Regions from separate parts of the Oceanobacillus sp. NCCP-135 genome, predicted to be linked through region 1. Evidence: a T-box and tRNA genes for the amino acid it is inferred to sense, from the RefSeq annotation. Region 1 holds a T-box; the other holds one or more tRNA genes.

Evidence for each region. The T-box of region 1 lies ahead of AC6HVZ_RS03640 (valine--tRNA ligase). A T-box ahead of a tRNA ligase gene usually reads a tRNA of that ligase, here a tRNA-Val.
Region 2: it has a tRNA-Val gene. The T-box ahead of AC6HVZ_RS03640 (valine--tRNA ligase) is inferred to sense a tRNA for this amino acid. The anticodon was not compared.

The regions. Positions count from the first base shown of each region.
Region 1 covers NZ_BAAKSZ010000003.1:165,908-177,016, forward strand. Annotated here, with positions in the region: gene spoVID (stage VI sporulation protein D) at 1-754, shown strand, start outside; gene AC6HVZ_RS03630 (hypothetical protein) at 817-1,830, shown strand; gene AC6HVZ_RS03635 (YszA family small membrane protein) at 1,827-2,015, opposite strand; T-box leader at 2,162-2,394, shown strand; gene AC6HVZ_RS03640 (valine--tRNA ligase) at 2,636-5,290, shown strand; gene AC6HVZ_RS03645 (ATP-grasp domain-containing protein) at 5,340-6,209, opposite strand; gene AC6HVZ_RS03650 (ATP-grasp domain-containing protein) at 6,193-7,095, opposite strand; gene AC6HVZ_RS03655 (bifunctional folylpolyglutamate synthase/dihydrofolate synthase) at 7,298-8,581, shown strand; gene AC6HVZ_RS03660 (hypothetical protein) at 8,685-9,596, shown strand; gene radC (RadC family protein) at 9,789-10,478, shown strand; gene AC6HVZ_RS03670 (rod shape-determining protein) at 10,720-11,109, shown strand, end outside.
Region 2 covers NZ_BAAKSZ010000032.1:4,204-15,312, forward strand. Annotated here, with positions in the region: gene AC6HVZ_RS16835 (zf-HC2 domain-containing protein) at 1-357, opposite strand, end outside; gene sigW (RNA polymerase sigma factor SigW) at 373-936, opposite strand; gene AC6HVZ_RS16845 (aspartyl-phosphate phosphatase Spo0E family protein) at 1,087-1,239, shown strand; gene rocF (arginase) at 2,025-2,927, opposite strand; gene AC6HVZ_RS16855 (phosphomevalonate kinase) at 3,492-4,613, opposite strand; gene mvaD (diphosphomevalonate decarboxylase) at 4,627-5,604, opposite strand; gene mvk (mevalonate kinase) at 5,604-6,578, opposite strand; gene AC6HVZ_RS16870 (hydroxymethylglutaryl-CoA reductase, degradative) at 6,575-7,864, opposite strand; tRNA gene AC6HVZ_RS16875 (tRNA-Lys) at 8,180-8,255, opposite strand; tRNA gene AC6HVZ_RS16880 (tRNA-Gln) at 8,606-8,680, opposite strand; tRNA gene AC6HVZ_RS16885 (tRNA-Tyr) at 8,691-8,775, opposite strand; tRNA gene AC6HVZ_RS16890 (tRNA-Thr) at 8,824-8,899, opposite strand; tRNA gene AC6HVZ_RS16895 (tRNA-Val) at 8,932-9,007, opposite strand; tRNA gene AC6HVZ_RS16900 (tRNA-Glu) at 9,172-9,246, opposite strand; gene fabI (enoyl-ACP reductase FabI) at 9,516-10,292, shown strand; gene AC6HVZ_RS16910 (YwaF family protein) at 10,377-11,096, shown strand.

The DNA.
Region 1 (11,109 bases):
CCATCGGTTTCCTGTTGAAATAACTGTACCAACATATAGAGTAAATGATATTAATGATGTAACGGTGTACATTGAATCATTTGATTATGAAATACCAGAACCAAGCCAGCTGAAATTGTATTCTACGATTGAGATTCATGGAATTAGTGATCCATCTGAAGAATCACCTGAAAACGTGGAAGCAAAGGAATCTCAAGCAGAAGCGCTCTCTATGGAGAGAGAAGCGAATGATTCATTTAATTTTGAAATAAAACAGGAAAAAGATACGGATGATGAACTTGAACCAACGATATTAAATCCATCAGATATTCCCACTTTAAAATCGGAAGAGGAAGAAGGAGATGATTCTACAGAAGAAGCCCGTTGGAAAATTAAACAACAGTCTCAATCATTGAAGGAATTTTTTGATGATTTATCTTCTAAGGAAAGTGCGCTTGATTCTTCTCCAGAGATCATTGATGATCCCTCGCCATCTTACAATGATTCAGACGAAGCACCAGATGCATATGAAGCTATGGAAAATCGAGCAGAAGAAATGGAAGATGTTCGTTATCTAGCAGATATGTTTAGAAGCTCAGAGGAAGAACAATACACACAAATGAGACTCTGTATTGTTCAGGAAAAAGATACGATTGAGACAATTGCTGAACGCTATAAAATAACAACATTACAATTGATAAAACAAAATAATTTAGCTGAAGCATATGAAGTTTCTGAAGGTCAATTACTTTATATTCCAAATAAGAAAAAGTAGAAATGTTACCCCTTGGTCTTATTCAAGGGGTATCCAATTTATTCCAGGTGGTGAAATAAACGATGGATAGAATAAAAAAAGTGCTGCAGGCCTATTCCATTTATCCGCTCACTATAATTAAAGTAACAGAACGTATTTATCGAATCAGTGATGGGCAACGGGAGTATGCTCTCAAACAAAGCTCCATGTCCGATGGTAGTGTAACAAATTGGGAATATGCCTACCAGCAGGCTTTTTCACATAATCTATCAAGTATTTTACCAGTTTATTTAACAAATGGTGGAAATTTATATATAGAAATAGAAAAAAGTATCTTTTATTTAACGCCATGGATAGATAATATGGAGATGAAGATAACTAAACAATCAATTGAGCAATTTTATCGCAATGTAGGAAAACTACACGTAACAACAAAACAAGAGCAGGTGGTTCAGACGGAAGTTTGGCAACATCATTTTCAAGCATATAAGAAGTTTTGTCAGGATACAGCAATAAATCTATTTGGTTTTGTAGAAAAATTTGAAAAGAATCAGTATATGTCACCATTAGAGTTACTTGTTTGTACACAATTTCGGGAATTGGAGTATGGATTTAAGGAAATAAATAAACGGATTGAACAATTTATTAATCTGGAAGCAGAAAAAACAACCTGGAATTATAGTTTATGTCACGGAAATTTAAGATTTTCTCATGTCTTAGCTGCAGGACAATTCTATATAATTAATTTTGAAAATGCTACATATGAAAATGCTGTTATCGATTTAGCTACATTTTATAAAAATGAAGTCGCTGATTATGATTCACAGACAGAATTACTGATTGATTTATTCTCTCTTTATATGGAAGTAAATAAATTAACCATAAATGAATTGCAGTTACTTGCCATTCATTTGTTAGATCCGACAGAATATTGTTCCATTGTTCAAGACTATGTGAATGGTAATAATCAACATTCAATCATTGAGAATGTTATTCAATTACAGCATGCCTATCGTAAAGTTTTATTCGGAATACAATTATCTAACCATATTGAGGATGAATATGAAACAATCTCACTTGATGATCTTGAAAGTTAAATCCATTCTAAATAGAAAGCAATAAACAGTCCGACTAACAGTCCCAGTAAAAATACATCAAGAGTAGTTGGAAAAAATAATGTACGCAGTAGTTGAAAAATCAGAATGGGTAAAGTAACCTTTTCAATAACAAAAATACAGTGTCTTGCCCATGGTGGTAGTCGATATCTATAATACCTCGCCACTTAAATCACCTCTTTCCAAAAAAATCACTTCCCTTTCTTCGTTTTATTTAATATGATATGTATAGAGATAGTTGTTTTGTGCAAAAACTGTGATAATAGTTGACGACAGATAAAGTTATCGATAGAATAAAAAGTAATCATTATAATTAAATGTGATGATCGGGAAGAGTACAAAATAGACACCTACAGAGAGGGGAATAAGAGCTGAAAATTTCCCAGGAAAAGCTATTTTGGAAGGTCGCCCATGAAGCAGCTTCTTTGAAACTGAAGTAGGAGAATGCCGGCAGCTCGCCGTTATCAATCAATTGAGTGTACAAGTGCTTTTATTCACTTGTAAACAAAGGTGGTACCACGGAAATAAACCCTTTTCGTCCTTTTATTAAGGATGAGAAGGGTTTTTTTGCGGTAAAGAAAATGTATTCATATTCCTTTCTGCATGAGTGCATAAGTAATACTTCGAAGCAAATTCAGGTCGTAGATGAAAAGTGCTTTTTCGCCTGAACGAAAGTCTACTTCAAAAAGCGGGCACTCGAGAGTATAAGAATTTCCAGGAAAGCAAAATTCGCTTTGAAGAATCTCTTTTGGACTGACAATTTTTTCAATATTAGGAGGTAGCTAACATGAACGAAAATAAGACAGCGTCACTGTCATCAAAATATAATCCACAGGCAGTGGAAAAAGATCGCTATCAATTTTGGTTACAGGGAAAATATTTTGAAGCAACTAAAGACAAGGAAAAGGAGCCGTATTCCATTGTCATCCCACCACCAAATATAACTGGCAGACTACATTTAGGTCATGCATGGGATACAACGATGCAGGATACGTTATCCCGAATGAAACGTATGCAGGGATATGATGTGTTATGGCTTCCAGGGATGGATCATGCTGGAATTGCAACACAGGCAAAGGTGGAAGCAAAACTGAAAGAACAAGGAACAAATCGTTATGAATTAGGGCGAGAAAAGTTTATTGAGACAGCATGGGAATGGAAAGAGGAATATGCTAACTTTATTCGATCTCAATGGGAAAAGCTTGGACTGGGACTTGATTATTCCAGAGAACGATTCACTTTGGACGATGGACTGTCTGATGCGGTAAAGGAAGTTTTTGTTAAGCTATATGAAAAGGGACTTATTTATCGTGGTGAATATATTATTAACTGGGATCCGCAAACAAAAACTGCACTCTCAGACATTGAAGTTATTTATGAGGAAGTTCAAGGAAAATTTTATCATATGCGCTATCCGATTAAGGATAGTGAAGAAACAATTGAAGTTGCTACAACACGTCCAGAAACGATGTTAGGTGATACAGCAGTAGCAGTGCATCCTAAAGATAAACGTTACAAGCACTTAATTGGTAAATCAGTTGTATTGCCAATTGTAGGGCGGGAAATTGAAATTGTTGCTGATGATTATGTAGATATGGAGCTTGGGTCAGGTGCTGTAAAAATTACTCCAGCACATGACCCAAATGATTTTGAAATTGGAAATCGTCATAATCTAAAGCGTGTGCTTGTAATGAATGAAGATGGATCTATGAATGAAAATACAGGAAAATATCAAGGCCTTGATCGTTTTGAATGCAGGAAGCAGATTGTGAACGATCTTCAGGATATTGGTGTATTATTTTATATTGAAGAAAGAGTCCATCAAGTTGGCCATTCAGAGCGCAGTGGAGCGGTTGTTGAACCCTATTTATCTACCCAGTGGTTTGTTGATATGCAGCCATTAGCAGATGCAGCAGTAGAACTGCAGCGTAGTGAACAAAAAGTGAATTTCGTTCCAGATCGCTTTGAGCATACGTATTTAAACTGGATGGACAACATCCGTGATTGGTGTATTTCACGTCAGCTTTGGTGGGGGCATCGAATTCCCGCATGGTATCATAAGGAAACGAAGGAAATTTATGTTGGTAAAGAAGCGCCAGCAGATAGTGAAAATTGGGAGCAGGATGAAGACGTATTGGATACATGGTTCTCTTCTGCATTATGGCCATTTTCAACCATGGGCTGGCCTAATACGGAGTCAGAGGATTTTAAACATTACTTCCCAACAAATGTACTCGTTACAGGATACGATATTATCTTCTTTTGGGTAGCAAGAATGATTTTCCAATCGAAACAATTCACCGGTGAAAAACCATTTAAAGATGTCCTTATTCACGGTTTAATTCGTGATGCGGAGGGGCGGAAAATGAGTAAATCACTTGGTAATGGTGTAGATCCGATGGATGTAATCGAAAAGTATGGTGCAGATTCTCTGAGGTATTTCTTGCTAACCGGATCTACTCCAGGGCAGGATTTACGCTTCCATTGGGAAAAAGTTGAGTCTACCTGGAATTTTGCCAATAAAGTATGGAATGCGTCTCGCTTTTCCTTGATGAATATGGAAAACTTCACTTATGAGGATATTGATTTATCCACTGAAAAATCGTTAGCAGATAAATGGATATTAACCCGATTAAATGAGACGATAGAACTTGTAACAAAAAATACAAATAAATATGAATTCGGTGAAGCAGGTCGCCATCTGCATAACTTTATTTGGGACGAATTATGTGATTGGTATATTGAAATGGCTAAACTTCCGTTATATGGTGAAGATGAGACTAAAAAGAAAACAACTCAATCTGTACTAGCATATGTTCTTGATCAAACGATGCGTATGCTTCATCCATATATGCCGTTTATTACAGAAGAAATCTGGCAACAGCTGCCACATCAAGGTGAATCGATCACCGTTGCTAAATGGCCACAAGTGCGAAATGAATTTCATGACGTGGCAGCATCTAAAGAAATGAAACGACTTGTTTCGATCATTAAATCTGTTCGTAATATACGGGCAGAAGTAGATACACCAATGTCTAAACAAATTAAACTTCTAATCCAGGCTGAAACTTCAGAAGTTGTAGCAGAGCTTGAGAATAATCGTGACTACTTGGAACGTTTTTGTAATCCTCGTGAATTGACGATTGCAACCAACGTTACTGTTCCTGAAAAAGCTATGTCAGCAGTTGTGACAGGGGCTGAAATTTACCTTCCACTTGAAGGGTTGATTGATTTTGAAAAAGAAATAGATCGCCTAAAAAAAGAATTGGATAAATGGACAAAAGAAGTAGAACGTGTACAGAAAAAATTATCTAATGAAGGTTTTGTTAAAAAAGCACCAGAGGCAGTCGTAAATGAAGAAAAACAAAAGGAAAAAGATTATCTCGATAAGCAAGCTAAAGTGAAAGTAAGATTGAATGAATTAAAACAATCAGCAGAATAAAATTTTTACTTGAAGCGGAATTTCATGAATCAATAGAAATTCCGCTTTGCTATATTTTTGATTTTATATGTGACACATATTTTCGAACAATATTTATATTACTAACAGCACTAAGTGTTCTAGAACCTACAACATCTTCTATTTCATTAAATAGAAGATCACCATTATAATCGATTAAAAAATCAATGCCCACCATGTCAAAATGAAAGTAATTGATTATTTTCCTGATAATTGCTAGCTCTTGCTCATTTAGCTTATACAACCTTGCAGAACCACCGAGCTTGAAATTAGCACGGAAATCATTATTGCTTTCTCTTAAAACTGCACCGATAATTTCTTTACCAACAATAAAAACACGCAAATCTTTTCCAAGCTTTACATTACTGGTTTGAATAATAAAATCATTTGAAAGCTTCCCAATTGAAACTTCCCAAGCTTGTCGATCATCAATAAAATATACTTGTTTACCTCCTCTGCCTGAAGATTCTTTCACAACAAAGGGAAAAGGGAATGGGATAGTTGTGGGGATATTATCTTTTTTAAAATATAATGTATCTACCATTGAGATCCCAAGATCATTTATATAATGATGGGTAAGTGCTTTATCATTACAGATACTTGAAATAATGGATGAATTGAAAACAGTGATATCACATGCTTCCAAATGCAGGCTTAACAATGGGTCTATTGTGCGAACAATGGCGAAATCAGGTTTAGAAATGGCTTTTCCATCCATGTTAATTATCCGCTCGTTACCAGTAATCCCAATCGTCACTTTTTCTCTTATGATAAGCTTGAGTGATAAATTTTGAAGTTGTGCCTCTTCAATAAACCAATCAATAAACGATTGATTAACAGCTACGTCTTCCTTCTTATAGATCAGCCAGCCGTGCGCCATCTTTTCACCTTCGTTCTTCATTTAAATGATCAAGTATGTAGTCCATAATAAAATCAGCTACATTAATTCCCGTACAATCATACATATTATGGATATGAGCATTTGAGTTTATCTCACAAATTAATGGATTATTATCCGGACCAAACAATAGATCAACTCCGGCAAAATCAGCTCCGATTGCTTTGGTTGCAGTAACTGCTAATGTCACTTCCTGCTCCGTAGGTAGATAAGCCTTCATCGTGCCACCTGCTGTCACGTTTGCCCTAAAGTCATTCGCTGACGTTCGTTCCATTGCTGCCACAACTTTATCACCTACAACATGTAAGCGTAAATCTCTTCCATAGCTTGATGCAATAAATTCCTGAAATATGAATGCTTTTCCTTGTAATTCGTTAATCTTTTTGATTAATTCCTCTTCTGTATGTATTAAATAAACCTGCTCACCAAAAGATCCAAAGGCTTCTTTTACAATCATAGGCCACCCTAGTTTTTGGATTGCTAGCTGTATGGTTTCATTATCAAGCATTCCATTGGAGAAAATTTTTGGAGCAATTATTGTTTTCGGTATAGGCAGCTTATTTTGTGCTAAATATTGATATGTAGCAATTTTGTCATCGCTTATATGAATGGACTCTGCCGAATTAAAAACAGGTACTCCCATTAATTCTAATTGCTTTGCGAGATAGATGTCTTTATCGGCGAAAACAACATAATCAGGTAATTGATTTTTTTCTTGCTGTAGAAATTCTAATGAATCAATTCCTAGGAAGGAAAGCAATTCATTGTTTTTATAAATAATTGTGGTACTATTTTTCTTAGCTGCAGCGGATTGTATCCACTCAGCAAAATCTAAAAATTTATTTCCTTGCAAATTTCCGTTGTATATAATCCATCCTTGTTTATTCAATTTATGATATCCTTTCTGCTATACTATTTATTAAAGACTTATTTCGTAATGATAGTTGCACTTTAAGTTCTTGGATGATATAAAATGTGACGTAATTTTAGGTTTATTCCAAAGCTTGTGCTGCCGGTGGGACGAGTAATTGCAGGCACAATATTTTAAAAAACAGTCAAATTAATGGATGTAAAGAAAGTGGTGTACATAAATGTTTGAAAACTTTAAACAGGTAGAGACGTTTTTTGAAACTCGAAAATCCCTTGGAATTAAGCCTGGTTTGGATAGAATTAAACGTTTACTAGGATTACTAAATAATCCTCAAGACAATATCCAAGCCATTCATATTGCAGGAACCAATGGCAAGGGTTCGACACTGCAGTTTATAAAGAATGCGCTTAAGAGTAATGGCTATAATGTAGGTGTGTTTACATCACCTAGTTTTTCTGGTTTAGCCGGCCATATAGGATTAAATGATACCATCATATCAAATGACTCATTTATAACTTTATGTAATGAAATGTATCCTGCGATTAAGCAGCTGGATCAAGAAAATATGTCTCCAACTGAATTTGAAATTATTACGGCACTGGCATTTTTGTATTTTTCAAAGCAGGTTGATTTTGCCCTAATTGAAGCAGGTATGGGTGGGCGTGAAGATACAACGAATTGCTTCCGACCCATTATGTCCATTATAACAAATATCGCAATGGATCATACTGATTTTTTAGGTAATACATTAGAAGAAATAGCATATCATAAAGCTGGCATTATAAAAGAGGACGCATCGGTTATTGTAGGTGAAATGGAGGAAGCCGCACAGGCAGTTATTGTAAAAGAAATTCAAAATAAAAAGACAAATAGTTACCATTTAGGACAAGACTTTACATATAAACATATCGATTATAACACAGCCTATGGGGTACAATATTTCTCATGGAATAGAAAAAAAGACCGGCATAGCCTGACTTTAAAGATGCTTGGAGAACATCAGGTGAAAAATGCTTCGATTGCCTTTATGGCAATTTTAGAACTTGTAGAAAAGGGTTATACAATAAATTTACAGACAACAAAAGAAGCTTTCAAACATACTATAGTGCCTGGAAGGTTTGAGATTGTGAAGGAAAACCCTCTAATCATTCTGGATAGTGCTCATAATCCAGCGGGAATTAACTCATTTTTACAAACAGTTACTACAAATTATAAAGATATGTCTAACCATCTTCTTTTTGCAGCATTTAAAGATAAAGATTTAGAAACTATGCTTCATCAACTAAGCGGTCATTTTGCATCTATTACAGTCACAACTTTTGATCATCCACGTGCTGCGAGTACAGTAAAATTATATCAACTAACAGAGGATGAAAATAAAAAGATTTGTGGAAATTGGAAAGCAGCTTTAAAAAATATGAACCAAATGGACAGCAATTACTTTGTTACCGGTTCTTTACATTTCATTGTTCAGGTAAGAGATTATTTAAATTTACATAAATAATTGTATTTTGTAGAATTATTTTTTAATCGTTTGACACTGTTCGTCTTACTTTTTAAATCCCTTATGCTAGAGTGAAACAAAACTAGTAGAGTGAGGGGATAGCATGGACAAGCAGAAAAAGACCGGAGTATTGAATAATAAAATCAAACTTAAAATAAAAGATCGTTCGAATACTTTTCGAAAAAGCAAAGAAGAACAGGCTGCGACATATCAAGATAATGGTGATGAATCAATTCCAACTTTTGCAAGACAGTATGACAGCAGTAATTCCAAAAAAAAATATGGTAAAAATGAAAGTAGATTCAAGCATTTTAAACCGGTTATTGTGACAACAATTGCCGCCATTGCTATTGGGTCAGTATTAGGCTTTGCGATGCTCAGAATGTTTGTAATCATTGATGGAGATCTTAGTGCGAACGGAAATAATAGTCTTCCGGTAATGACTGATGATACTGCTAAAGATCAGGATGAAAATAAAACAGTAGACACCTCATTAAAAATGCTTGATCCTATTCATGCATTTGTTATACAAGGAGGGGTCTTCTCAGAACAAGCTAACGCAGATGAATGGGCTGCCAAATATGAACATGCAGGCTTGCCTTCTACTATTTGGGAAATAGATAATCAATATTTTCTATTAACTGGTTTAGGGGAATCAATGGATCAAGTAAAACAGTCTGCAACGGAATTAAGTGAGTACGGTTTTGATGTTTTTGTCAAAGAGTGGACAACAGATGAGGTGGAGATAGAGCTTACGGAGGAAGAGCATACCTGGCTTACGTCTTTCCTTGAAGAGTGGCAGGCAGCTTTGACGTCGCTTACCAGTAATCAAGTGTTTTCAGTAACAGACTGGGAAGAATTAATGAATAATTATCCGGAAGGTACTGAAAAATTATCTGGTTTATCGACAATGATAGAAGAACTAGTTGGCGAAATGAGTACAACAGAAAATAGACAAGCACAACATATTCTTCTAAAATTATGGTTGCAATATGAAATAGTAACAAATAATTAGGTATTTTATGAAATAATACCAAATAGCTAATTTTCTATTTTACGTACTTGAGTACCTTTGATAATTTAATTTTCTTCCAGTGAATATTTCAAAAATTAGGCTGTAATCATGCTTCAAAATTGAATTTTACTGATTTGTCTCCATTGATATATCGTTTTAATATAAACGTATATATCGGAAGGAGGTTAATCAATGACAACATCAGCAATTATGATTAAGGATGTGCCTAAGGAGGATCGCCCCAGAGAGCGCATGTTAAAACTTGGTTCCAAGCATTTATCCAATCAGGAACTAATGGCAATTTTATTGGGGAGTGGTACAAGAGACGAATCCGTTATGGCGCTGTCCAATCGTGTTTTAATGCATTTTGAAGGTTTAAAGTTACTAAGCGATGCTACAATAGAAGAGCTTACAGCAATAAAAGGAATTGGTGCAGCGAAGGGAGTTTTAATACTTTCCGCAATTGAGCTGGGAAAAAGAATGAATCAATATAAACCAATTGATCGCTATGTTATCCGTTCTCCGGAGGATGGAGCAGATTACGTGATGGAAGAAATGCGAAGTTTGAATCAGGAGCATTTTGTTGTTCTTTTCCTAAACACTAAAAACCAGATCATCCATAGACAGACAATCTTCATCGGCAGTTTAAATGCTTCTATCGTGCACCCCAGAGAGGTCTTCCGCGAAGCAGTAAAACGATCAGCGGCATCGATAATTGTTGCACATAATCATCCCAGCGGAGATCCCTCTCCATCACAGGAAGACATTCATGTGACAAGGCGATTAGTTGAATCAGGTAAAATGATTGGCATAGAACTTTTGGATCATTTAATCATCGGTGATAGAAAATTTGTATCACTTAAAGAAAAAGGATACTTATAATACTATCTATTTTAGTAATTTTTTCGTATAATTATATAGACCAACTAATAAATCAGCGCCATTTTTCGATTTTTTATTGAAAGTGGCGCTTATTAAGATTGTTAGGTGCAATGTATAAGTTAACTTATTTGTAATGATTTGGCTTTTTTTAATGATTGAACTTTAATTTGTACATAATATTTAAAAGGATAGTAAAGCTACATATTTACAAATGAATTGCGATTTGGAGAGGGAGATTTTTTTGGGTAGATTTAGTTTTTCACAAGATTTAGGGATAGACTTGGGTACTGCAAATACACTTGTATTTGTGAAAGGAAAAGGGATTGTTGTCCGCGAACCTACTGTTGTAGCTAAAAATAACGAAACTGGAGAAGTAGAAGCTGTTGGTAGTTCTGCAAGAAATATGATAGGAAGAACACCGGGAAATATTACTGTAATTCGCCCAATGAAAGATGGGGTAATTGCAGACTATGATACAACTGCCATGATGATGAAATACTATATTAAAAAAGCGATGAGAAACAGATCCTTTTTTGCAAAAAAACCAAGTGTTATGGTCTGTGTTCCATCCGGAATTACCATGGTAGAAGAACGTGCGGTTATTGATGCGACAAAGCAAGCCGGAGCAAAA
Region 2 (11,109 bases), on a different contig from region 1:
CTGTTTGGAGACAACCAGTTCACCATCCTCATTCCACATTGAAAGTACACCACTTAACATAAATATAAAAAATATTGCAGCAGCAGTCAAAATCGGATGTGCTTTAAGCCATCGTGTATACTTCATACTTTTCTTTTCGGTAGGCAGATTTCTCATAACTTCAGCTGTGAAATTTGCAGGTGCTGAAATTTGTTCTGTACTTTGAATAAGGGCAATTGTTCGTTTCAATTCATGAAAATGTTTCTGACATGCCTTGCATTCTTCTAAATGCCTCTGTAATGTTGTCTCTTCTTCTTTTGTTAAATCACCATCTAAATAGCGATGCATCAGCTTGATTAATTGATTATCACAATTCATGTGGAATACACTCCTTTACACGTGACGAAGCTTTTTCCGTAAAGCTTCTCTTCCTCGATGTATTCGGGTTTTCACCGTGCCTAGTGGAATATCTAAGATTTCACTAATTTCTTGAAGCGAAAATTCTTCCAAATAACGCAATATAATAATACTGCGATATTTCGGTGGAAGTCCTGAGATTTCCTGGTGGATATACCTTTGCAAATCAATGCTCTCCACCTCTTCATCCGGCAACCGCTCTTTACTTGCGAGCTGGGAATACATATCTAATCCTTCCGTCCCTTTTATCTCCGCATCCAGAAAATAATCCGGTTTACGCTTTCGAATTCGATCAATTGTTAAGTTCGTGGCAATTCGGTATAACCACGTCGAAAACTTCCTGCGATCATCGAACGAATGAATATTAACATAAGCACGAATAAATGCTTCCTGTGCTATGTCCTCCGCCTCGTGCACATTACCAAGCATCCGAAAACAATGCTGGTAAATCTTATTTTGAAAGAATGAGACCACATCCTCAAATGCAGATTGATCCCCTTTTTTCACCTGTTTTATTTTATCTCTAATCATTTGATCCATACGGGTACCTCCGCTTACTCCTGCGGTAGTTATATTACGAAACTGACTACCAAAAGGTTTCATGAAAAATTTATAAAAGTTTTTTTAGTTTACTATTGCAAAAACATGGGTATTTTCTTAATATAGTATACTAGATAGGAGGCAAGTTTTGTGGGTAAATTAATATTATTAAAGGAAATCGAAAAATGCCGTAAAGAAATGATCTCACTGGGTAGTACACATGAATTAACTTCAGAAGTTGTCGTTTCGTCTAGTATGAAGTTGGACAAACTTATAAACGAATATCAAACGAAAGCCCAATAGATACATGATCAGGCTTACTTCTATGAATATACAGACAAAGAAAATACAATAGGGTAAAAAGACATGAAATTCCAGATGAACTGAAATTTATGTCTTTTTTAATACTCCTTTCTAATTTCTCTTAATGTAAGCCCCACATTGGCTATAAACTACAACGTAAGATACGATACAAAAATCTATCCAAGTTGAGGGCTGCTCATAGACAAAACTTCTACTTTTCATAGCCGTTCTGTCCTTGAGTGCGTCTCTCACGGACAAAACTTCTACTTTTCATAGCCATTCTGTCCTTGAGTGCGTCTCTCACGGACAAAACTTCTACTTTTCACAGCCGATCTGTCCTTGAGCGCGTCTCTCACGGACAAAACTTCTACTTTTCATAGCCATTCTGTCCTTGAGTGCGTCTCTCACGGACAAAACTCTTACTTTTCACAGCCATTCTGTCCTTGAGTGCGTCTCTCACGGACAAAACTTCTACTTTTCATAGCCATTCTGTCCTTGAGAGCGCCTCTCACGGACAAAACTCTTACTTTTCACAGCCATTCTGTCCTTGAGCGCGCTTCTCACGGACAAAACTTCTACTTTTCATAGCCATTCTGTCCTTGAAAGCGTCTCTCACGGACAAAACTTCTACTTTTCATAGCCATTCTGTCCAATAGAGCGCTTCTCTACGCCCGAACAGAACCGATACTGGCACTAACGGCCATATATAATGCTTTTCTCTGATCGTACGCCGTTTTTTTTACCTTGTAAAAAAATTAAAAGTCTTTCAGAAAGCATTCTTTAGATTATTTTAGTTTCTCTCCAAACAACGATCCCAATAATGCTACCGCTGCTGTTGCGGTTTTATTTTTTTCATCCAAAATTGGATTTACTTCGACAAATTCTGCAGATGTTAGTATATCTGCTTCAGCAAGCATTTCCATAGCCAGATGGCTTTCACGATAGGTTATTCCTCCAAGCACTGGTGTTCCTACGCCGGGTGCCTCAGAAGGATCCAAGCTGTCAAGATCTAAGCTTAGATGAATTCCATCCGTTCTCGCTTTTAAATAATTAATCGTTTCTTGCATTACTTTCGGCATTCCCATTCTGTCTATCTCGTGCATTGTAAATACTTTCATTCCTTTTTTGCGAATTAATTCTCTTTCCCCAGGATCCAGTGATCGGGCACCGACAATTACAATATTTTCCGGTTTGATTTTTGGTGAATAACCATAAAGATTCGTTAATTCTTCATCTCCTATCCCCAGGCTGACCGCTAAAGGCATTCCGTGAATATTTCCTGATGGTGAAGTTTCACCGGAGTTCAAATCTGCATGGGCATCATACCAAATAACCCCCAAATTTTCATAATGCTTAGAAGCTCCAGCAAGACTACCAATCGCAATGCTATGATCGCCACCTAAAATTAATGGGAAGTGGCCTTTCTCAATTTGCTGATCAACCATTTCTGCAAGTTCCAGGTTGACTTCAGTTACCTGCTTAAGATTTTTCAAACTACCCTCATTTTCTGTTTTTTTTGGATCTGGATGATTTATCGGAATATCCCCTAAATCAAATGTATCCATTTGCAGTTCCTGTAATTTTTCAATTGCCCCCGCATAACGCATGGCACTTGGTCCCATATCAACCCCACGGCGACTCTGACCTAAATCCATCGGGACTCCTATTATCGATAGTTTATTTTTCAATGTAAACGCCTCCTTTCTTTCTATTTTAACTGAAGTGAGGAGAATGACTCAACTTAACATTAATATGTATATATATGCAAAAATTGCCACTAGAAAACTTAGCTTAACGTCAAGCCTTAATGACGAAATCCCCGTTGCACAACCTCCCTACCCTAGTACAATAAAAAAAGCTAAAGCATCTTTCCCGAGATCAGAGCTAGATTTGAATAAATCAGCGGAAAGGCCAATTTATTCTATACATTCTTATTCCATAAAAAATACTACCGCATCTTTCTAGCGGGAAAAAACAGATAAGTAGAACTCAGTAAAAAATTAACTTGTTTATTTGAATTTCTTCCTTATCCGTAGTAAATTTTTTTATATTGCTTGTTCAAAAAGGTGGATAAAAAGGACCGAGAAGTTCGAGGCGGCGTAGCTTTGAGTACCGGAACGTATGCAATTAATACGTGAGGAACGGAAAAGCAAGCCAACGAAGAAATTCGATGTGTCATTTTTGCCGGACTTTTTGAACGTCTTTCTATAAAAAAATCAGGCACCAATCTTTTGATAGGCTACCCGATTCATTTATAATCTATTATTTTCTCCGTCTTCAACGATGCTTGCACCATTTAGATTTACCTTTAAAGTTAGTGGTTTAATACCCACTTGTTCCCACGCTTCTATTAAATGCTGTGCATCTTTTTTGGATGGCATAAACGCAATACCGCAATCGCCACCACCTGCTCCTGATGGCTTCCCTGCTCCCCCATACTCTTCAGCTAAATCACATAGCTTACTCAATAAAGGTGTTTCAATTGCCACATTTGCCTGATCACCTACAGCGGCTAGTGCATGCCGGTTTTGCTTCACGCCCTCTAGTAATAGGGTAGTGTCTTGTTCCTTCATACCCTTGATAAACTTCTCCACAGCAATATCACTACTAGTCAAAAATTGTTGGAATTGTGCGGGATTGTCTACCTTTAATTTTAAAATTTCATCGACTAATTTCTTCGTGGAAGCAGGCTCGCCTGTCCAGCCGATACATACGTAAACATTGTCCGGTAATTCAAGCGGCTGTAATGAAAAATAAATCCAATCCAATTCAAGAAGTTCTGTTAATGTCGCCGTGTTATGATATGCCTCTTTTAACCATGCGGCTTGAAAGGAAGAATACTTTAGAAATCCTCCGTATGATGATGCTGCTACATCCGCACCAGAGCCATTCCCTTGTGTTTTTACATGCGAAATTGCTGCAAGTTTAAAAATGATTGCAGCAGATGGCTCACGATTTATATGTTTTTTTAATATAGCGCTAATAACAGAAGTAACTACTGCAGCACTGGATCCTAAACCATATTTAACACCAGAAGCGTCATCAAGCTCACTTTTGATTACTATACTGAAAGGTGGTGGAGTAATTTCATTCTCCCGTAAATAATTCAATGCTATTGTCATGGCATCTTCTACAAAGTGAATGCGCCTATCCTCTGAAAGAATCGTTACTTTATTATTTTTATATTCCCAGTGTAGATCATGAAGCTTAAAATCCTGTAATGAAAGGCTGTTCTCATTACTACGTTGTAATGTTGCGTACACAAATCTGTCAACTGCCATTACAACTAATTTATGGTGGGGTTCAAGAACAGCAAACTCTCCAGCTATCATCAATTTTCCTGGTACTTTAATGGTCATTGGTGTATTAGGCAATATCCTTCAACCCCTACAGATAGGTTACTCCTTGACCTGGTTTACTCAATCTTACATCTGTTACACCAGGAATATTACGGAGTGTTTTTTCGACATTTTTTTCGTTTTCCGGCAAATATAACACTTTCACATTCGGACCTGCATCAATTGTAAAATAAGCTGGAATTCCTTTTGCTCTCATCGCCTGTACAGTTTGCATGACAGCCATCGTTGTATCAAGCCAGTATGTAAACGGAGGATTTGCCCCTAATGTTGTAGCATGCATTTTTAAACAATTAGCCTCGGCTATTTGCCCGACTATTTCAAAGTCACGATGCTTGATCCCGTCCTTTATCTGCCGCAAATCTTGAGGTACACTGTCTAACCACCCCGAATAAAAGGTAGAGGTATCTACTGTCCGCTTCATTCCCTCACGACTGGATACCTTTTTCATTCTAGCCGTTAAAACAACCGCAGCTACTCGAACATCCCAATGATCTGCAGGTGCTACAGGTACAGCATACGAATCAGATCCATCGGCGTTTTTCCCCATTTCCCATTCAGCAAATCCTCCGTAAATAGAGCGACAGGCTGAACCAGATCCTTGTCGTGTTATTCGGGAAAGTTCCTGATCACTAAGACCAAGTCCAATTGCTTTTGATCCTGCAGCAGCTAGTGCAGCAAACCCAGATGCAGAAGATGCAAACCCTGCTGCTGTCGGCACTTCATTAATTGACTTAACATGTGCAAATAAATTGTATTTTCCTGCAGTTTCTCGGATAAGATCAAGAAATTTTGCAACACGATCATACTGTATGCCTGTAATAGGCTGATCATTTAACGTAAATAAATCCTCTGTTAACTCTTCCTGAAAATCAACCGTTGTTGTTGTATAAAATCCATCCAATGTTAGGGAAAGGCTATTGTTTGTAGGCAGGATGATTTTTTCCTGGCGCTTACCCCAATATTTAATTAGGGCAATATTTGTATGTGCTTTTGCTGTAGCCTTCATCATTCTTCCCCTTTATTTGTCTTTTTCAGCACAAATGGCCACACAGCATTTGCCCCGAACTTTCTTAATTTTTCTGCTAGCTGTCTGGAATGAACTTCATTTTGGGCCAATGCAATAATACAGCCGCCATTACCGCCGCCTGTAAGCTTCGCACCTAAAGCACCCTCTTTACGCGCAAACTGAATCAGTCTGTTCAACCCTGTATCACTCACACCTAAGGATTCCAATTCTTTTTGGGCTTCATTTAGCATTTGTCCTAATATATGCTTCCCTTTTCGCTCTAAAGCATGTTTTGCCTGATGGGTCAGTTCACCAATACGATCTAGTTTTCGCTGAATTCTCCTAGGCGCAGATCTTAATAAACCCGCTACAGATTCCACCGCCAAACGTGTATCTCCAACCCTTCCAGAATCTGCCACAACAAAATGAAAATCGTCACTAAGTTTAATAAATTTAATCGGATGCTCTTTCTCATACCATACAGGAGATTCCGATGTAATCGTAAGTGTATCAATCCCGCTCGGTGATCCGTGCGCATATGTTTCTGCAATATTAGATAGCCTCAGTAGTTCTTCGTCTGTATAATTTTCATTTGAAAAATTAAATAAGGAACGTACTACAGAAATCGCCACAGAAGCACTCGATCCTAAACCTTTGCCAGGTGGTATAGAAGATTTAATTCGAATTAACAAATCCTGACATGGTAATTCAAGATAATCTAATGTACCTTTAATACAGTTAACAATTCCACTTAATGCCGCCGGAGCAAGCTCAAGTGGTCCATAATAAAATGTACTGTCAATTTTAGCAGTACCAGGAACATGTTCAATAACCGTCTCTACACCAACTAATGGAAAAGGAATAGCGATTGCAGGCTGTCCGTGCACAACCGCATGCTCTCCTATTAAAATTAACTTACTATGAGCTATACCTATAGCTGTTTGTTCTGTTGTTGTTACTTTTTCTGCACTCATTTTGTATAATTTTCCACCAATTCTTTAGCTTTTCCGACACGGATTTCTTTTGTTTTAATCAACTGTTCTGCAATGATATCAACCATCTCCCCAGTAGCCCCTGCTGCCATCGCAACAGAGCGAGAATGTAATGCCATATGTCCTTTTTGAATACCATCTGTTACTAATGCTTTCAACGCCCCAAGATTTTGCGCTAATCCAACCGAAACGATAACCTGCGCTAATTCCTGTGCTGATTCAACATCCAAAATACGATGGACGGTTTTGGCCATGGGATGAACTCGAATGGAACCTCCAACTGTACCTATAGACATTGGCAATTCCAATTCCCCTACTAGGTTCCCCTTTTCATCGACAGACCATTTAGTCATGGAACTATATTGTCCACTGCGAGATGCGTATGCATGAGCTCCTGCCTCTACCGCTCGCCAATCATTCCCTGTTGCAATTACAATCGGATCAATCCCATTCATAATTCCTTTATTATGCGTAACGGCACGATATGGATCGGATGCTGCAAATTCAAAGGCATGTACAACACCGTCCCTAACTTCTTCTCCAGTAAAACCTTCCGATTCGAGCAATGCTGGTGGAATAACACAACGGGCATGCGCAAGACATTTATCTGCATAATTCGATAAGATTCGTAAATAAACTTTTCCTTTAGTCAGTTTTTCGACTATAGGCGCCAAAGACTCCACCATTGTATTAATAATATTTGCGCCCATTGCATCACATGTATTTACATATAAATGTAAAACGAGCATTTGACTATAGGCAGAATCAGCTGCTTCATTTAATATTCTTACTTCCAGATCCTCTGCCCCCCCACCTCTAGCTACAAGGCTAGGATAAGCAGCATTGGCATCTTCTATTAAAGATTCCTTTTCATTTAAAAGCGCTTCTTTAGCAGCATGAATATCAGGGCATCCCACTACTTGAATTTGACCAATCATAACCCTTTCCGTTGCCTCAGTGGTAAAGCCTCCTGCTTCTCTTACAATTTTAGCGATATAACTTGCCGATGCAACTACAGAAGGTTCTTCAATTGCCATTGGTACTACATATTCTTTCCCATTTATTAAAAAATTCAATCCTAAACCTAGTGGCAAGGGAAAAGTTCCAATAACATTTTCAATCATTTTGTCTGCGGTTTCTACCGGGAGTGCTTCTATTGAAAGCAAATCTGCTTTTTCCTGTTCTGAAAAAGTATGCATATTCATGATTAATTCTCTTCGTTCGTCAACAGTTTTATTATAAAAACCAGGGATTCTGGAAGTATTCATACTAAATCATCCTTTTATAAATCATAATTGTATATAACACAGGATATCATCAATTTTCTTTATATTACTTTCCTAATTTATAATTATAACACGAAAGTACCATTTTAGAGCAGTAGAAAAACATGGATTTCACTAAAAATATGCCTCATCATATTTATTTAGAGGTATTCTTTTCATGTAAAAAAATTACTGTATCTATTATGTTAAAAAACAGTATAAAATGCAAATAAACAAGGTTGCAGTTTTTATGACAACCTTGTTTTATTTGATAGTCCTCTATATATAATGTAAATCCTTCATTTATTAATTAAAAAATGGTGAGCCATGGAGGATTCGAACCTCCGACCCTCTGATTAAAAGTCAGATGCTCTGCCGACTGAGCTAATGGCTCATGTTTTAATGTTTACTTGCGTTGTATATGCGCTCATCCAGTGACCCCTACTTCTTCTAGCTTATTCAAGGATGTTTAGTGCATCGGGGTTACTCGTAGCTTACTCGGTAGAAGTGTTGCTCGTCGCTCTGCCGGCTGAGCTAATGGCTCATGTTTTATGAGTGTTCTTAAGCTTTAAAGAGCGTATATCTTGAATGCTCGTCATGTTGCAAGCAATTTCGGTGATACAGCACTCCTCGCATACCTGCACTTTGTAGATCCTCAGAATGTATGCGACTGGCTAACAGCTTATCTTCATTATAATTCCTAATTTTAAAATATGTAATCTAAAACCCATAAAAACAAAAAAGTGGCTGGGCTACTAGGATTCGAACCTAGGATACACGGGATCAAAACCCGATGCCTTACCGCTTGGCTATAGCCCAACAATAAAAGTGGTGGAGGGGGGCAGATTCGAACTGCCGAACCCTGAGGGAGCGGATTTACAGTCCGCCGCGTTTAGCCACTTCGCTACCCCTCCGCAAATATTGTGCACTATTTATATAAAAATATACGCAAGAATTAATCATGGTGCCGGCCAGAGGACTTGAACCCCCAACCTACTGATTACAAGTCAGTTGCTCTACCAATTGAGCTAGGCCGGCTTATTTCATTTACGGTTATATGATAATAAAGATGGTGGAGGATGCAGGGCTCGAACCTGCGACCCCCTGCTTGTAAGGCAGGTGCTCTCCCAGCTGAGCTAATCCTCCGACACACAGGATAAGTAAAACTTCCTGAATATACTTCGCATGCAGAAAATAAGTTTCTCTTTTTCAAGGGTGTGCTATTGCATGTGTTGCGAAAATGTTTATGATTGAACGAGTAAGCATAGGTCCAGGACATCCCATACTAGACATACCTTTTTTAAAAAAATTGGTGACCCGTACGGGATTCGAACCCGTGATACCGCCGTGAAAGGGCGATGTCTTAACCGCTTGACCAACGGGCCATATAATGGCTTAGTAAATAGTGACAACATGTATTTTTTAACACTTTTTTTAAACTCGTCTCAAACCAACGAATTTTATTATAACCAGTTATGCAAACTTTGTAAAGAGGAAAATCTGTTTTTTTTTATAAAAATGCAGTTATTGTTGAAACATGTATAATTTATTGGGAAGGATGGTTTAAAAGTCAGCTTTTGTTATACAATGGTTTCTTTAATCGAAAAAGGTAAGTTATACTATATATAATAGAAATACATTTTGGAGGTGCAACATGGCAGGATTATTACAAGACAAAAATATAGTAGTTATGGGGGTCGCAAACGAGCGAAGCATTGCGTGGGGGATTACAAAATCACTACATAATGCAGGTGCTAATTTAATTTTTACAAATAGGCAGGAAAGATCTTATCAAAAATTAGTAAAGCTTTTAGAAAAAAGTGAAATCGAACCGAAATTAATTGTTTCATGTGATGTTGCAAGCGATGAAAGCATCACAGAGGCTTTTGGTGAAATCAAAGAAAAAGTTGGCGTGATTTATGGACTGATACACTCCGTAGCTTTTGCAAACAGGGATGAACTCAAAGGTGAATATGCTGATACTTCGCGTGATGGTTTCTTGTTAGCTCAGGAAATTAGTGCCTATTCATTAGTAGCAGTAACAAAGGCTGCTAAAGAAGTGATGACTGAGGGTGGCAGCATTGTTACACAAACCTATCTTGGTTCAGAACGAGTCATTAAAAACTACAATGTCATGGGTGTCGCTAAAGCGTCTTTAGAGGCCAGTGTACGTTATTTAGCAGAAGATGTAGGTAAATATGGTATTCGTGTAAATGCGGTTTCTGCAGGCCCTATTCGTACGTTATCCGCTAAAGGGGTGTCCGGATTTAATGAAAAAGCGGGCGTTATTGAAGAAAAAGCTCCTTTACGCAGAAATGTCGATCAGGATCAGGTCGGCGACGCAACCCTATTCTTAGTTAGTGAGCTTTCCAGGGGAGTCACCGGTGAAGTTTTACATGTTGATTCGGGATATCACATTATTGGCGGCTAAATTTTAACAGAATAATAACTGAAGCAGATACTTATTACATATATATAGAGTAATGTGTATCTGTTTTTATTAGGGGGGTTTTTAATGGGAGATTGGTTTAACGAGCAGTTCAGTGAGCCTTTTATCACATTTGGAACCAGCCACATCATCATGCTGACAATCTATCTTATTGGCCTTATTCTTTTATTGCTTACATATAAAAAAGTCAAAAATAACACGATTTTGTACAATACTTTACGTTGGTCTTTATTTGCCATCCTGGTTTTATCGGAAATATCCTATCAGATTTATACAATAACGAATGGAATATGGAGTTTGCGGGAGCATATCCCCCTGCATCTTTGTGGGATTGCGAGTATCACCGGAGCGATTGCCCTTGTTACACATAATAAAACGTTGATTAATCTTACTTTTTTTATCGGTTTCATCCCTGCTTTTGCAGCATTGGTAACACCAGAACTGCCTTTGGATTTCCCACATTTTCGCTTTTGGAAGTTTTTTATCCATCATACGGCTATTTCATGGGTGAGTGTTTTTCTCCTGCTTATGAGTTCGGTGAAGATTACTTTCAGATTGACGATGCAGGCCTATGGATCATTACTTATTTATGCTGCTATTATAGGATTTCTTGTTAATCCTTGGCTGGGTTCGAATTATCTTTATTTATCTGCTACACCGACGGCTAGTACTCCACTTGATTTGCTAGGGAGTGGGATTTGGTATTATGTGAATCTTTGTTTGTTAAGCTTAGGTGTTTTTCTATTGTTGTTTGGGATCTCCAGGATTTTCGGACCCAAAAAATAGAGAAGGATAGCCT